Regions from separate parts of the Cytobacillus sp. Hz8 genome, predicted to be linked through region 3. Evidence: riboswitches for the same ligand, from Rfam matches in the RefSeq annotation. Region 3 holds a riboswitch; each other region holds the start of a gene.
The links. A riboswitch is a leader RNA that binds a small molecule or an ion and turns the genes downstream of it on or off. The one in region 3 is predicted to bind cyclic di-GMP.

Region 1: linked by a shared signal. The riboswitch ahead of ACE38V_RS21200 (EAL domain-containing protein) and the one ahead of ACE38V_RS06285 (chemotaxis protein CheW) in region 3 are both predicted to bind cyclic di-GMP.
Region 2: linked by a shared signal. The riboswitch ahead of ACE38V_RS15970 (methyl-accepting chemotaxis protein) and the one ahead of ACE38V_RS06285 (chemotaxis protein CheW) in region 3 are both predicted to bind cyclic di-GMP.
Region 4: linked by a shared signal. The riboswitch ahead of ACE38V_RS21015 (DNA-binding protein) and the one ahead of ACE38V_RS06285 (chemotaxis protein CheW) in region 3 are both predicted to bind cyclic di-GMP.

What each region holds. Positions count from the first base shown of each region.
Region 1 covers NZ_JBHKFI010000025.1:49,871-54,124, forward strand. Annotated here, with positions in the region: gene ACE38V_RS21200 (EAL domain-containing protein) at 1-2,450, opposite strand, end outside; cyclic di-GMP riboswitch class I at 2,651-2,736, opposite strand; gene ACE38V_RS21205 (helix-turn-helix domain-containing protein) at 3,318-3,665, opposite strand.
Region 2 covers NZ_JBHKFI010000014.1:7,378-11,631, reverse strand. Annotated here, with positions in the region: gene ACE38V_RS15975 (MerR family transcriptional regulator) at 59-397, shown strand; gene ACE38V_RS15970 (methyl-accepting chemotaxis protein) at 708-2,687, opposite strand; cyclic di-GMP riboswitch class I at 2,823-2,926, opposite strand; gene ACE38V_RS15965 (Lon protease family protein) at 3,171-4,254, opposite strand, start outside.
Region 3 covers NZ_JBHKFI010000003.1:251,642-255,895, reverse strand. Annotated here, with positions in the region: gene ACE38V_RS06290 (EAL and HDOD domain-containing protein) at 1-852, opposite strand, end outside; cyclic di-GMP riboswitch class I at 1,188-1,273, shown strand; gene ACE38V_RS06285 (chemotaxis protein CheW) at 1,579-3,597, shown strand; gene ACE38V_RS06280 (chemotaxis protein CheW) at 3,929-4,254, shown strand, end outside.
Region 4 covers NZ_JBHKFI010000025.1:3,160-7,413, reverse strand. Annotated here, with positions in the region: gene ACE38V_RS21030 (nucleobase:cation symporter-2 family protein) at 1-219, shown strand, start outside; gene ACE38V_RS21025 (ArsR/SmtB family transcription factor) at 888-1,211, opposite strand; gene ACE38V_RS21020 (SRPBCC family protein) at 1,212-1,631, opposite strand; cyclic di-GMP riboswitch class I at 1,839-1,930, shown strand; gene ACE38V_RS21015 (DNA-binding protein) at 2,052-2,627, shown strand; gene ACE38V_RS21010 (GntR family transcriptional regulator) at 2,900-3,643, shown strand; gene ACE38V_RS21005 (PTS sugar transporter subunit IIA) at 3,657-4,061, shown strand; gene ACE38V_RS21000 (PTS sugar transporter subunit IIB) at 4,061-4,254, shown strand, end outside.

The DNA of each region.
Region 1 (4,254 bases), on a different contig from region 3:
TTCTTAAATTGATCTGCCTTTACCGGTTTGCTAAAAATATACCCTTGAATCTGCGCACATTCCTGTTGAAGAAGAAAGTTTAGCTGTTGCTGATTCTCAACCCCTTCCGCAACAACCTTCATATTCAATTCCTTCGATAAAAATAATGCGCTTTTAATGATGCCTTCATTCTTAGTATTTAGCCCAATCCCATCAATAAATGATTTATCTATTTTCAGCGTATCAATATCAAGCTTCATTAAATACGATAAGGAAGAATAGCCCGTTCCGAAATCATCCAAAGCAAATTTCACCCCAAACTCCTTTAATCTTGAAATAATTGACTTCGTAGACTCTAAGTTTTTTATAAACGCATACTCCGTCAATTCGAATTCTATTAAACTTGGATCAATGCCAGCCGATTTTATGATTTCTTGAACGTCCTCAACAAAATTTACTTTCAATAGGCGTTTCGGTGATAGATTAACAGAGATAGGAACAACTGGAACCCCTTCTTCCTTCCAGGCTTTTAGCAGGAGGCATACCTTCTGCAGCACTAAATCGCCCATTTTAAAAACCATCCCATTTTCTTCAGCTAATGGAATAAATTCATTCGGCGAAACAATCCCCCAATCTGGGTGCTCCCAACGAATAAGAGCCTCTGCCCCTTCAATCCTTCCTGATCTCGTATCGACCTTTGGCTGATATTCAATATAAAATTCATGGTTGAAAATAGCCTTGCGCATATCCCTTTCCAATTGAAATAACCGGAAGGATTCAATGCTCATAGAAGAGGAGAAGACTTGCCAATCATTGCGGCCCAATTCTTTCACCTTCTTTAAAGCTTGGATTGCCTTTTTTAAAAGAGTATAGGAATCCGTTCCATCAATTGGATAGGAGCTAATTCCAATACTTACTGTAGTAAACAGCTCATACTCATCGACAAAAAATGGGAGTTCCATCTCTTTGATAATCTTTCTCGCCACCTCGAGTGTTTCCTCCACCTGGTGATTGGCTTCGATGCAAATCACAAACTCATCTCCTGCAATTCGCGCAAGGAAGCTTCTTTTGTCTAAAAGCTGATTTAAACGCTTCGAAAAAGATATAAGCAATCGATCCCCAATTTCCCCGCCAAGTGTGTCATTAATATAATTGAACCGATCTAAATCTAAATAAAATACCGCAAAAGATTTATGGTCTTTTTTTGATTGATTAATTCGTTGATCTAAAATCTGATAAAAATAATTTCTATTTGGTAGCCTTGTTAAATAATCATAATCAACTAAATTCGTGTAGACTTCAACACTCTCTTTTTCTCTTGTAATATCCTGAACGATTCCATCCATGCGGATAAGATTTCTGTCATCATCAAGATATGGTATCGTTTGTAAAGAAATCCATTTTGTCCTTCCATTCTTATCGATGATCCGTAATTGTTGATTGATCTCTTCCCCATCCTTTAATTTCTTTCTCCCCTCCTCAATAATTGACCGATCCTTGGGGTGAACCATCTCAATCAATTGAGCAGGATTTTCATTTAGAATACTGGGAGAAACACCAATAATCTCTTGAACTCCTTTAGAATAAAAAGTAAAGTGAGAATCCCTGCGATCAATAGACCAAATGCCTGCATGAAGATGATTAGCAACGGACAAAAACTGCTCCCTGCTTTCAGCTAATCGGTTCTCCATTTCTTTCTTTTCAGTGATATCCTGAATCACTCCGATCACTTTAGCCACTTGTCCCACTTCGTCAAACAGAGCATCAAAGCATATTAAAATCATCCTCTCTTCTCCATCCATACGAATTATTCGGTGCTCCAAATGATAATTATGATGGGATTCAACCAATTGTTTCAATCCCATGTCATACTTCTCTACATCTTGAGGATGGACAAAGCTCCGGACCGTATCAAGCTTGGGAACAAAATTTGAATCATTAATTCCAAAAATGTCGTAAACCTGCTTGGACCAAATTGCCTGCTGACTCGCCACATCGTATTCAAAGCTGCCAATGCTTGAAATTCTTTCTGCCTGTTCTAAGCTGTTAAACACCCTTCCAAGCTTATTCTCATAATCTTTTAAAGTTGTTTGATCTTGACATACAGCAAAAACAACCTCCGTTTCATCCTCTTTCATGCTAGGAATGAGTGATAGTTCAACAGGAAATGACTGGCCATTTTTGTGTAAAAGGGTAGATTCAAACACGGTGGGAATTCCGTTTAGCGCATTATGAAAATGATACTGAAAAAGATCGGAATCTCCATCCGGGAACCATTTGTTTTTTAAACGCACTACGTCATTCAAACTGTATCCAAGCAGCTCCTTCAGCTTTTGATTAATTGAAATAATCTGCTTGTCTAAATTAAATACAAAAATAGGCTGAGGATTACGAATAAATAATGCTCTGAAGATACCTGAATCATTGGCTTGCAGAGACTGATTTTTAAAAAACTTGTCTAAGAATTCCATACTTTCTTCCTTCCCATAAAAATTTGATTAAATATGAAAAAGGTTTCCAGCACATCTGTGTTTTTAATACGAGATGTTTCTTATCAAATTGTCTCTAATAGATTCATCGCAAATCCGCCATTTCCCCAAAGAAATTAAAAAAGCACTCTTTTCTGAGAGTGCCAAGAATCATAACATATTATTCGATCCTCATGTTTGAATATGGCGGCCCGACTATCATCGTCATAAAGACATTAGACTCGAAGCTTTGCGTCCTTACGTTTCCATAAGTTTGCCTTTTTCATTTTCCTAGTCAAATTTTACTATATTTCAATATTATTTAAAAGAAAATGACGGTCCCCTTTGATAAAAATTATTATTTGAAAAGACGAACCATAGAGCTGAACAAGCTACATATATACGTCAGGATTAAATAACATTATTAACATCCCCTGTAACAGCAGGAAAGGCCGGAACAGCTCACATAAACGATAATAATGGAGATTATTCGGTAAGCGAAGTCGTTTCCATTGCTAAAAGCTTAATTGGTATCCCCTACCTCTATGGTGAAACAACCAAAAATGGGTTCGACTGCAGTGGCTTTGTCTAGCCCATGCCATTCTTCCTCGCAAAAAAATAGGAGAGAGGCTGGTAACCTCTCCCCTACTATTAAAATGACAACATTATTCAACCCAATCGAACCACATTTCCCATACTATTTTACGAAATCAAAGAATGTACTCTTAAAACGATTGAAAATAATATGTAAAATCGAAACGAAATTCATCAATTTAATGTTATGCAATTGGTTGTTTCCAAAATTCGATTTCATGTTCGAGAAAATAGGCCTCCATTTTCGCTTTCTTGCCTCTTATAAGTTATTATCCATTAATTTTTTCTTGCAATACTAAAATTTACATACTCCAAAATAAATTCTTTTTCACTCTGGCTTAATTTAAGATTTAATTCCGTTAGATCCCAACTAGAATGAAATAATTTTTGTTCCTGTTTGAAAGCTTCATTTGTATCACCTTTAACAATCCAATCGACTGTTACATGAAGAGATTCACTTAAGGATAATAGAATCTCAGCTGAGGGGTTCGTCTCTCCGTTCACAATTTTACTGACTGTACTTTTAGATAAGCCGCTTATTGAAACCAAGTCCTTCTGCTTTAACCCCAGTTCATTCATTCTTTCTTTCACTCTATCTCCAATATCTTTCCGAATATGTCTCATAGGCAACAACATTTCCTTACACATTTTTCTATTAAGCCGAAGTTTCTTATTTTAAACAAAAACCATTGACTGGTTTCCAATAATGGATTATTATGGAGTAGGAATACGGGACTATTTCAAAAACAAAAAATATTAAAATAAATAGATGCATTTGTTTTTCTTTCAAAATAAATGGTTAAGATGGAGGCCTAATACACCAAATTAATTTATGCTGTTCATGAAATGTCGAATTTTGTTATATCCCTTGTTTAAGAGACTATTAAGGATAGAACAAAATAGCTTGGCGTTTTTTTGCTTTCAAAAAGAACTGAATAAATATTTATGCATTTTTACGAATATTTATGCATAGCAAGATTTTATCAAAGAACGACCTAAACGAATAGAAAAACCATGATATCTAACAAAAATGAGGTCAAGAATTTCGAAGATAGCGATATCACTTATTTTGAAGAAAACAGACGCCCTCATATTCGTACTCCTTTCAATTATATTAGGAAATACAGAGTCTAAGGATTTTTTTGATTAAAAAAAATATGTGAAGGATATCGACATATTTTATCTAAAAAATGGGTTAAATATTGTTTTTTCA
Region 2 (4,254 bases), on a different contig from region 3:
ACATTTCATGTATAATTACTTTTAATGAGGCCACTATTTACTTTTGTGAGGTGAAAATATGGCAGACATTTCTTACAAAGACAAAAAAGTGATTACAATCGGGACGGTGTGTGAGTTAACTGGGCTATCAGAACGAAAAATTCGCTATTATGAAGAAAGACAATTGGTGTTTCCAGAAAGGTCTAATGGAAAGAATCGAAAATATTCTTTTTCCGACATAGAAACTCTTATGGAAATTGCAGATATGCTTGAAGATGGAGTTCAGACCTTTGAAATACGAAAAGAAATGGCAGCAAAAAAGAACGAAGCGGATCAAAGATCAGCACGCAAGGAAATGATTCGAGGACAAATTAATGCAAGATTCGGTATCCAAAATCAACCACGTTATCGGAACTAGGGAAAGTATGTGTTAAAGAAAGGACAAATTTAATCGTCACCCCGAATTGCTTTTTGCTTTCAATTGAAAGTGGTAAAAAAGAACATAGCTCCAGAATCAAAAGGCTGTTCCTTCCATATCTAAAGCACAGGAATAACTGTGTATATCCTGCGTTTTGAATAAGGGTTATATTCTTCCTTTTTATTCAGAAAATTGAATCTTTTTTTGGCTTAAATGTTGAAATTCCTCCATACAAAAAAGCATACCAGGAAATTTAAGCAAATTAATTTCCCAGTATGCTTTTCTTCTATATTATTAATCACATAATCTTTTAGATCTTAAATTTCGTTAACAATTCTTGTAAATCCTGTGCCAATTTGCTCAAGGACTCGGTAGAGGTTGAAATTTCTTCAATGGAAGCTAATTGCTCCTCAGAAGCTGCCACTACATTTTGTGAGCCAGCCGATGCATCCTTAGCGATGGAAGCTAGTTGCTCAATTGTCGCTGTAACTTGTTGTGTATTGGCTGATATTTGTTCAGAGGTGGCTGATACTTCTTGGATTTGTGCACCAACATAGGCTATAGCCTTTGTAATTTGTTGAAAAGCTTCACCTGTCTGATCAATAATATTTCTCCCTGACGTTACTTCCCTAACACTTCCAAGCATCTCGTTATTAGCCATTTCCGTATCATTTTTAATTCCATTGATTAATGTAACAATTTGTGCTGCTGAGTCACGAGATTGTTCCGCTAATTTTCTAACCTCATCTGCTACCACAGCAAATCCCTTTCCATGCTCACCAGCCCTAGCTGCTTCAATCGCAGCATTTAAAGCTAGCAGATTGGTTTGATCAGCAATACTTGTGATGACTTCAATGATTTTACTGATTTCTTGAGATCGTTCAATTAATTGGAAAATGGCCGCCGTTGTGTTTTCAGTTGCTAAACTAATAGACTCCATTTGAAGCATGGCTTTTTGGATCAATTCATTTCCTTGCTCAGATAATGCAGTCGTTTTCTCTGCTGAATCTCTAACTGATGAAGAGGATTCAGCGATTCTTTGCATTCCTTGGGAAACCTCCTCCATCGCCAAAGAGCTCTCTTCTGAACTAATCACTTGACTCTCTGCTCCTTCAGCAACTGTTTGTATATCAGAAGCAATCTGATTGGTGGCTTGAGTGGTTTGTTCCGTTGTAGCATATAGCTCCTCAGATGCAGCCGCCACTTGTCCAGCACTGCTATTAATTTCCGTAATCAAATGGCGAAGATTTTCTGACATCTCATTGAAGGCACCTGCAAGTTCGCCAATCTCATCATTTGTTTCAATCTTAATTTCGTCTGTTAAGTCGCCGCCGCTTATCGCTAATGCCTGATGTTTTAATTTTTTCAACGGAGAGATAATAGATTTTGTGATTAGATAAATAGCTATTGCCCCAATGATCAGCGCAATGGCCATAATGAGAATGGTATGGTTAAGAATAGGTGAAGCTTTTTGGCTTACTTCAGAAGAATCAATCATTCCTCCAATTTTCCACCCCGTTAATGAATTGGTCTTAAAGCTCATGATTTTGTCGAAGCGTTTTTTATCTGTATAATTAAAATGTCCTGTTTCTTGCTTAAACATTTTATCAACATAGTTTTCTTTTGCTTCGCTTCCACCTTTCTGCGTTGGGTGAGAAACATATTTTTTATCTACATCAATTAAAAACGCGAAACCATGGTTACCGATTTTTACTTGATTCGTTAATTTTTGAATATAACCTAAAGAGATATCGACTGCAACAACCCCTGAACCATCCTTTGTAGATTGCGAAAGGGTTAACACCATTTTTCCTGTGTTTGCATCTGCATAGGGGGACGAGATAACAATTTCCCCTTTTTTTGCCATTGCTGCACGGTACCAATCTCTCACTCTTGGATCATACCCTGCTTTAGTTTCCATTTCAGGTTTTCGGATAAATTGGCCTGTTTCAGTACCAACATAAATCATCTCGACTTCAGGGTGCAGCTTCGTATATTGCTCAAAGGTTGTGGTTAATTCTTGCAAACTCTCTTTTTGATAAGTTTGGCTTGTAATTTTTTGAGCAAAATACCCGACATCATTCATTTTTGGCTGAATGGTATTATCAATGGTTGAATTTAGCAAACTTAAACTTTCTCCAAATCCATTAAGCATTTCCTCTTGAATAGCATCCTTTGCCGATAAAAAGGAAAGATATCCAATCGAAATTGTAGGAACTATTAAAATTATAGCAAAGGACAAAATCAATTTCGTCTTCATATGCTTAAAATATCTTAAGATGTTTTTCATTATTTCAACTTACCTTTCTTTTTGTATATTTTTATTTTTAAAACTGGTTAATCCCTATTAATCCTCTCCTTTACCCAATGATTGAGCAATTTTCCCATAAAAAAACTATTCTACACAAGATAAAATAGCCAAATAATTGGCAACCGGGCGATCTTAGTTCTTTGAGCTCTTGTGTCCCATAAACCGTAGACCCTTGGCTCCTGAGTCCTATCCTTTCGAATAGTTTGCCTTTATACATTTGTTTTCCAATGAATCTTAATGCTAAATTTGTCGAAAAATGCCGACTAAGATTTTATCATATCCACTTTTGGTATTTTATTCAAGCAATTTATTATTCATTTCACATTTTTGTAATAAGAAAACCTTGCTAGGATTTTATCCCAACAAGGTTTTCGCAAATTATATAAATAATGAATGATCTTATCTATTTTTGCAACTCTCTCCATTTCCTTATTGCTTCAAGACTCTTTTTTACCTTAGATATTAGTTCTTAAGTTTGTTAGCCATTTCAAACATTTTCGTAAATCGATTTTCTACTTTCGCAAAAATGGTTCCCTCTGGATATTGCCCTTTTTCATTTCGAATATTGCCAGCATCTACGCCAGTCAATATTTCAATACCTTCTGCAATATGACTAACTGCCCAAATATGGAAGTGCCCTTCTTTAATCGCTTCGACTACTTCCGTTTCCAGCATCAAATTTTGGATATTTTGCTTTGGAATTATAACACCTTGTTTGCCAGTCAAAGCACGACTTTTACAAATATGGTAAAAACCCTCGATTTTTTCATTTACTCCACCAATTGGCTGAATTTCTCCCCATTGATTAACGGAACCTGTTACGGCAATCCCTTGGTAAATCGGGACTTCTGCTAAGGAAGAGAGCAACACATATAATTCTGTGCTTGAAGCGCTGTCACCATCAATGGAATTATAGGTTTGTTCAAAGGTAATGCTTGCTGATAATGGAATTGGCCGGTTTTTCGCAAATTCTCCAGAGAGGAACCCTGTTAAAATCATCATGCCTTTATTATGAATTTGCCCGCTGAGCATCGCTTCTCGTTCAATATTCATAATTCCGTTTTTACCGACATAGGTTTGTGCGGTGATCTTCGTTGGAATTCCAAATATAGAATCTCTGGTTCCCATTACAGCTAAGCCATTGATTTGTCCAATCCGATATCCATCGGTTTCTAACATGATTGTGCCGTTTCGAATCATTTCTCGATATTGCTCTACGATATGATTGGATCGATGTGCTTTTTCTGAAAGAGCTTTTTCGACATGCCGATCATCTACAACGGATTCATGCTCTAGTTTCGCCCAATAACTTGATTCCACCAAAACCTTTGTTATCTCTTGAAAATCTGTAGAAAGTTTAGATTGCTCCTCTACTAACCGGGATCCATAATCAATAACTTTTGCAATGGCGCGACGATGGAAGGGAAGAAGCCCCTCCTTATCCACATAATTTTTGACAAAGCGTGCTAATTTCCAGCTATTTTCTTGATCCTTTTTCATGATTGCCACAAATTCTACTTTTACCTTGAAAAGCTTATGAAAATCT
Region 3 (4,254 bases):
TGCTTTTGATTGTTCTCTAAAAGCTAGTATATAGATCCATTTTTTTATTTCTATAAGTCCTAGAAGTACGATAGCTTGTCGAATGGAGTTAATTTTATGTTTTGGACGGAATGCCTGTGAATTAACTAACTTAAGAAGTTTGTACGATAATGATAAATTTTGTTCTATTAATTGGGTAATAAGATCGATATTTGGCTCGTCTTGTGATAAATGAGTTAGAATTTCAAAATAAGAATGAAAATAACTAGGTATATCATGTGTAGCCAATATGATGGGTTTTGAAAAAAAATAACCTTGGAAATAGTCGTAGCCTCTATTTTTCGCAGCAATAAATTCATACTCAGTTTCTATTTTTTCAGCGAGTAATTTAATATTTGATTTTAAACCTAGTTCTTCTATAGGTCGCCTCATTTCTTCTGTAGTTTGCATAAAATCAACCTTAATAATATCGGCAAATTGTATTATTTGATAGGAAAATGGATTGTTTTTATTCAAGATAAAATCATCAAGAGCAATTCGATATCCTAATTCCTTTAGTTCTTTACATATATCTAAAATCTCCTGATTGAACTCAACTGTCTCTAAAATTTCTACAACAATCTCATGTGGTCTGAAATAAGTTGGAAGTTTTAATTGAAGCAATTTCTCAGTAAAATTAATAAAACATGGCTTACTATTCATAAGTTCATCAATACCAATATTTAAAAAACTATTAATAATGACTTCTGTTGTGGCCTCATCGCCATTGATTTCGGGAAATGTATTTACTCGATTGCTCCGATACAGTAATTCATAAGCAAAAAGTTCTTGATTCTTTGTGAAAATCGGTTGTTTTGCCACAAAAACCTCCATTTTTATAACCTCCGATTAAATCTAGGTAAAAAAATATATAGTAAAATAGTTCTAATAAAAATTCAAGTTTGCAAGTATGCACTAATTGGTGCAAATCTTGTTTCATTTGGAACAATAAGTATACATCAGTGGTACTAGACGGTGGGTGAAAGTTATTAATCATATTAGACATATTCAACATTAAAGTTAATATTAGGAATAAATATATGATAATTATATCATTCTGCTAATGAGACTTTTGTCATGTGGAATAGATCCATTTACCTACATCCTAACAAATGAGGATTTCAATCAAATTCTAGTAAGCTTTTCAAAAAATCAACTAATATAATCAAAAAGTTACGATACAAACTCGACGAAAGTTGAGGACACAAAGCCATGTGCCTAAAGCAAATATTGCTATGGTTGACAGGTTATCGAATAGCTAAGTTTCTTAAAGGGCTATTCATATTTTTAGTGTCATAATTTATATCTTTGAACTTAGAGAATTGTCTAGCTCCAGCGCCTAGTGTCCTTCGCTCTCCGCCTTACGATAAATCAACATCGAATCGTCTTCGGCTCTTCGTGTTTCCTTATCTCAGATGGAGAACTCCAGGCCAACGCCGCTTAGCAAGGAGTTGGCGCTTTTCTTTAATGACTTGGAAATATTTAACGATATGATACTTTTACTCTTGATTATCCGATATCTTGAGGAGAAATAAAAAACATGAATCGGAGGGGAGATATATGTCGGATCAATTTGTGGATGATTCTATTTTAGAGATTTATATTTTTGAATCTTCGCAGATGCTAGAACAACTTGAAGAAGTGATTTTGAAGTGCGAAGAGGCAGGCGTATATTCAACAGAAATGATAAATGATATTTTTCGTATCATGCATACGATTAAGGGTTCATCCAGTATGATGTCGTTTAACAATATTGCATCACTAGCTCATGTACTTGAGGACTTATTTTCTCTTCTTCGTGAGGAAAAGATGAGAATCGAGGATCATACTCAGCTTACGGACCTCATGCTTGATGGAGTGGATTTTATAAAGGTTGAGATAGAGAAAGTAAAGCACTGTGACCCTGTAGACGGAGATTCTACACAGATAATAGAACAAGCAAATAATTTTTTGAAAAGTTTGAAATTAAGAAGTGCTTATCATGATCAATTAAGCGAACAGGATTCTACTCATGTCACTAATATTGATAAAGAACAAACTAGTAATTCTTCTGCATTAAAAGAGTATGTTGCTACAGTTCGCTTAGAGGATTGTGGGGGAATGGAAGATGTACGTGCATTCCAAATCATTCACCAATTAAAGGAAGAAATTCACGAACTGACATTTACACCAGAAGATTTGGAGACAAATTTTGATACTGTCGATTTGATTCGCCAAAATGGACTTCATCTTTTTATTCATACAGACAAGATATATGAGGAAATGGAAGAGTTGTTTAGTCAAGTTTCCTATGTACAGTCTCTTGAATTAAAGGAAATAGATAAAACTATAATGAGCCCTGTATCAGAGATGTCAGTAGGCGAATCCCCCCAAAAAAATAGTTCAATTAAGGGAAATGGTAGGAATGCAGCCTATCAGTCGAGTTTTTTAAGCGTTAATGTTTTGAAACTGGATGAACTTATGGATTTAGTAGGAGAGCTCGTCATTGCAGAATCGATGGTGACTCAAAATCCTGATCTAGTCGGTCTTGAACTAGAACAATTTACGAAAGCAGCAAGGCATTTAAAGAAGATTACAGATGAAATCCAAGATAAAGTAATGTCAATACGAATGGTACCATTAACGAATACTTTCCAAAAAATGAATCGCATCGTAAGAGATATGAGTAAAAAGCTTCAAAAGGAAGTGCAGTTAGAACTCATTGGTGAAGATACTGAGGTGGATAAAAATATTATTGAACACATCTCAGATCCGCTCATGCACATTGTTCGCAACTCGCTTGACCATGGGATTGAAAGTTGTAAAGAAAGAATGGAAAAAGGAAAACCGAAGTTAGGAACACTGACACTTAAGGCAAAAAATGCTGGAAATGAAGTGTTAATTTTTGTGAGAGATGATGGTCGGGGACTAAATAAAGAAAAACTCATCAATAGAGCAAAAGAGAATCATTTGCTTCATAAAAATGAAAGCGAAATGAGCGATCGGGAAATCTATAATCTTATCTTCTTACCGGGATTCTCTACAAAGGATCAAATCACTGAATTCAGTGGCCGTGGTGTTGGAATGGATGTCGTCACAAAAAACATTGGGACGGTAGGCGGTACTGTGACAATAGATAGCGAGATTGACAAAGGAACCACAATCATCATACGAATTCCCCTTACACTTGCTATTATTGACGGCATGAATATAAGAGTAGGAAAGTCACGTTATACTTTGCCAACAACAGCCATTAAAGAATCGTTCCGTCCAGCAAAAGGGGATATCATCACTGACCCTGAGGGAAATGAGATGATTATGGTTAGAGGACAATGCTATCCTATTCTTCGATTACATGAGTGCTACGGTATTCGAGGAGATGTAACGAACCTAGACGAAGGTGTTTTGATTATGGCAGAACAAGAAGGCAAGTATGTATGCCTTTTTGCAGATGAACTTCTTGGTCAACAGCAGGTCGTTGTTAAATCATTGCCAGATTATATAAAAAAAATAAGTCAGGTGAAAGGCATTACAGGATGCACCTTACTTGGTGATGGTAGCATTAGCCTTATCCTTGATATTTCAGGACTCATAAAGTGAAACTTCCATCAGTGGGGGTTTTCGACGCACAGGACGTCGCGCTTTTAGAGTCTGTCATCCATCCCCCACTGATGGTTAGACACGCAGAGCCTGATTGATTTTTCTAAGGGCTGAAGCCCAAAGAAAAATCTTATTTCACTTATCGCGCTCATAACGCCACGTCCTGTGGCTTCGCCTGACTAGGACCTCCTGTCCGTCGTCGGACCTTTACGGACAGTTGATCTCCCACTTATCTTCTTCGTATTCTCATAATCTTGAAGCGGGAGTCTTACTGTCCGTTAAGAGTGGGATAAAAGGTACTACTAGATAATTAACGAAGGGTGAGAAGAACATGTCAAATGTTTTACAACATGAAGAATATGAGGAAGACAATCAAGTAGATAAGTTTTTGACCTTTGTCTTGGAAAATGAATTTTATGGTATCGATATCAAACACGTTACCGAAATTATTGGAATCCAGCAAATTACCGAAGTTCCAGAGGTACCAGATTATATTCGTGGAATCATCAATCTAAGAGGGAAAATCATTCCAGTTATGGATGTTCGATTACGATTTAAAAAGGATTTTAGAGAATATAATGATCGAACTTGTATTATCGTTATCGATGTGAAGGAATTATCAATCGGCCTCATAGTTGACAGTGTTTCAGAGGTTTT
Region 4 (4,254 bases), on a different contig from region 3:
GAAAATCTATTAATCATTGCTTGCTCCGTCGGCATGGGCCTTGGCGTCACCGTCGTCCCTGACTTATTCCACGGAATGCCTGCAAGCATCCGCATCCTAACAGATAACGGAATCGTTGCCGGCAGCCTAACCGCTATCGTTTTAAATGTTATTTTCAATGTTTTTAAAACCAATAAACAAGGAAATTCCGTTGCGGTAAAGGGACAGCGGGTTTCTTGATCAGTTGAATAAAGGGTACGCGCACGTTGGGGACTCTCCTAATCTAGGAGGGTCTCTTTTTTTGTTAGGAAAGGTTTTAGTGGGGAAATGTGTATGTTTTTTGAAAAAGTTGAGAGCGGAAAAGTTACGATTGATAAAACCGTTTTCTCCACAATTATGCAATTTAAAAAAACGCTGTTTTCTTAAAGATTGTTGTTTTTTGAAACAATATTTCAAACTCTTTTGAAGCATCTAACTTAGACTGGACTGCTTTGGCAGCACTTTCGGATTCAATGGTGTTGCTATTTATCTAAATAGAAGGCGTGGATCTGATTATTCGCGAAAATCGAATTTTATTCGCGAAATCCAAAGTTTATTCGCGATTTCGAAAAAATGCTCGCGATATTCATGAAATGCTCGCGAAAAATTTAGGCTGTTTGCGAAAAATCGAATTTACTCGCGAAAAGGAGGCAACATTATTTTTCAGGTCACCAATCCTAAGCTCAATTAGCTTACAATTCCCATATCTATGCTCAGATGAATAGGCTCCCGAATCTGTCAATTTATCCAGCGGTGTCTGAAGGAGACTCTAACCTAATTTATTCAAGAGCAACAAAGTATACGAAAAGAGCTTAAAAAAAGAGGAGTGATGATTCATCACTCCTCTAACCTATCCAATTTCACTACACTCATTTTCCATCATCATTCTCCACAATATGTTTAAGCATGGACAATTTATTATTCCAAAATTGCTCGTAGTAGGAAAGCCATTGCTTCAGTTCCGTTAACGGTTCGGGATGAAGTAGATAAATCTTTTCCCGCCCTACTTTTTGGCCTTTTACCAATTCAGCCTCTGAAAGAATTTGCAGATGCTTGACAATGGCGGTACGGCTCATAGAAAAATGAGAAGTGATTTCGGATATCGGTAATGCTTTTTGAGAAAGCAGCTGGAGAACTTCCCTGCGAGTGGGGTCAGCAATCGCTTGAAACACATCATGCTTGATGGCTGACACTTATCCTTCCACAACCTTTCGCAGTGCAACATGAACAATCTTCTCCCAACCGCCATTCATATTATTGCGAACATCAATCGTTTTGAGGTTAGCCTTTGGAATCATGGCATCTGGTTCTTTCCAGCCACCATGAATTACGGTAAATTCCGTTTTATCTCCTAGATCTTTTAATAAGAATGAAACAACCCAGCCATCTGTATCCCATGAAAAGGAAAGCTTGTTTGGTTCATCGATTTCTAATACCTTACATGGAGATGGACCAAAAGGGGATTGAATATGAAATTCGTATCCTTCCGTTGCCACAAAATCATTCGGCATGAACCATGACTCGATTGCCTTAGAAGTGGAAACCGTGTTCCATACTTTTTGAATGGGTGCTTCTAAGACGATTGTTTGTTTAATATCTTGTACAGTTTCCATAGATAATCTCCTTTATTGTGAGGTAAAATGAAACTATTTGGTGTTACTTTTGGTATCATATAACACCATTTGTTTATATGTCAAATAAAATCCCGTTAAATAGAACCATTATTTTGTAAAAAAATGGTCGATATGTCCTAATTTTGCTGTAATTTGTTGAATTTTGTAAAAAAAAAGGTTAACATTACTTATGTTTAAAGATTGAATAAATGATAAAGGCAAACTATTCCGAAAGGATAGGACGCAAAGCTCGTGGGTCTAAGGTATTTACTTGAAACTATGATCGCCAGGTTACCATGATGAGTAAATCGATTATACTTCAATTTGGCTATTCTATTCTATTAGAATGGCCTTTTTTATTGTGCCCATGTTGTGACAAATCATTTCTTTTGAATTTTATTAACGAAAGGATTGGCTAGATTGAAAAAGGCGTGGAACAGTGAGGAAATTGATTATTTAAAGGAATACATAGGAATGCATAAACTAACAACAATCGCTAAAAATATGAATCGTTCCTATGAGTCAGTAAGGATTAAGATGAATCGTTTAGGAATATCTAATACGAAAGCACAAACAGGATTGCTAACAATTGGAGAGTTAGCTACCTGTTTGAATATAGATAGGACGATTATCAAAGGATGGATTGAACGGCATGGGTTGCTATGTGTGAAAAAAGTGACTAGAAAGTCAAAGTGTTTTTATTTTATCGAAACAGCATATTTTTGGGATTGGGCTGAACAGCATAAAGATAAAGTCCAGTTTTCGAAAATTGAATCATACACCTTACTGCCTGAGCCTGATTGGGTTGCAGTTGAAAGGGAAAAAGAAATACAGAATCAAATTGTTAAAAAGCGGCCTTATAAGACTTGGACCCTTAAAGATGAAAAGCAGATTATATGTTTGCGGAATAGGGGCTTAACTTATGCTGAAATTGGAGAAGCAATGAATCGAAGCGCAATTAGTATTGCGCGTAGAATCAAAAGAATTTCAAATTAATTCTTAATACTAGGGAACGAGAAGATAAAAATTATGATTTATAAATAAGATACATATTTCGGAAATAAAAAAAACATATGAAAAAAAGTGGCAGGCACCGATCTAATTTATTGAATGGTGTCTGTCACTTTTATGTCAATATTTTTAGAAAAAAAGCGCTTGCAATAGTCAAAAAAATTAGTTATCTTAAAGCTATAACTTAACGTGTTAACCGGTTATGACGTTATAGTTATAACATAAAAAGGCTAATAAATTCGTTAAGGAGTGAAAAAATGAGTGTTCCCAAATACCTCATAATCATCAACGATATAAAGGAACAAATCAACAAAGGTGTTTTTAAACCAGGAGAAAAAATTTATTCGGAAGGGGAGTTGAAGCAAAAGTACAATGTCAGTAATACGACAGTTGTCCGTGCATTACAGGAATTAGTGAGAGATGGTATGGTAAACCGGATTCAAGGGAAGGGCACCTATGTTAGTAAATCAATCCTGAATAAAGAAGTGATTTTTAACGAGTATTCCCATTTCCCTAATAATGAATCGAGGAGTTTTAATTCTAAGGATAAGCTATGTGATGAGAGGACCGAGGTTATTTCTATTAATGAAATAAGAGATGAGCGAATTGCTAAAAAGCTCCAAATTTCATCGGATCAGGAAATTATTCACTTTGAAAGGATTCGTTATGTTGATGACATACCTTGGGCAATCCAAAATAACTACATTTCAAAGGATTGGTTAATGAATGTAGACCTTTCAAATTATGAAAAATTTTCATCGCTATCAGAAAGAATCAATGAAATTTGTGGGGTCAATATTCTAAATGAAGCTATGAAAGAGACAATTAAGGTCAAATTCCCTGTGTCAGAGAATATCAGTGGAAAATTACAACTTGAAAATAGTCCAGTCTACCGAATTGAACGCATCACGTTTGTTGCTGATCATACCCCTTTTGAATATGTTGATAGTTATGTTCGTCATAATTACTACTTCATTGAAATCGAAAAGAAAAAGCAATAAAAGGAGCAAAAATATGCAGTTTATTATAGCCTCCCATGGCCGGTATGCGATTGAAGCAAGAAATAGCTGTCAAATGATTACTGGTCTAACGGAAAAAATCCATCCTATTGCTTTTACTGAGAGCATGGGCTTGGAGGATGTTGTATGTCAATATGAAGAACTTATTAAAAAGTACACCGATGACAGCATAACCATAATTGTTGACATTTTAGGCGGCACCCCATGTAATGCTGCAATTATTGTTGCAAACAAATATGAAAACATCACGATTGTAGCAGGATTATCATTAGCTATACTAATACCTCTTAGTCTAGGCGAAAGTCTTGAAGAGACGATTTTGAGTATGAAAGAAAATACGAAAATAGTAACCACTGAAAAAAGTCTTTTACAAAATGAAGATGGAGAGGAAGAGGATTGATGGCGAAGAGCGGAATCGTTCACGTTAGGGTTGATGAAAGAATGATTCATGGGCAGGTTGCTACGATGTGGACTAATTCAATAAAGGCAACACGCATTATGATCGTTGATGATGCAGTAGTCAAAAATGATATGGAGAAAATGGCTCTAAAGACTGCTGTTCCCTCAGGTGTAAAGTTAAGTATCTTAACTGC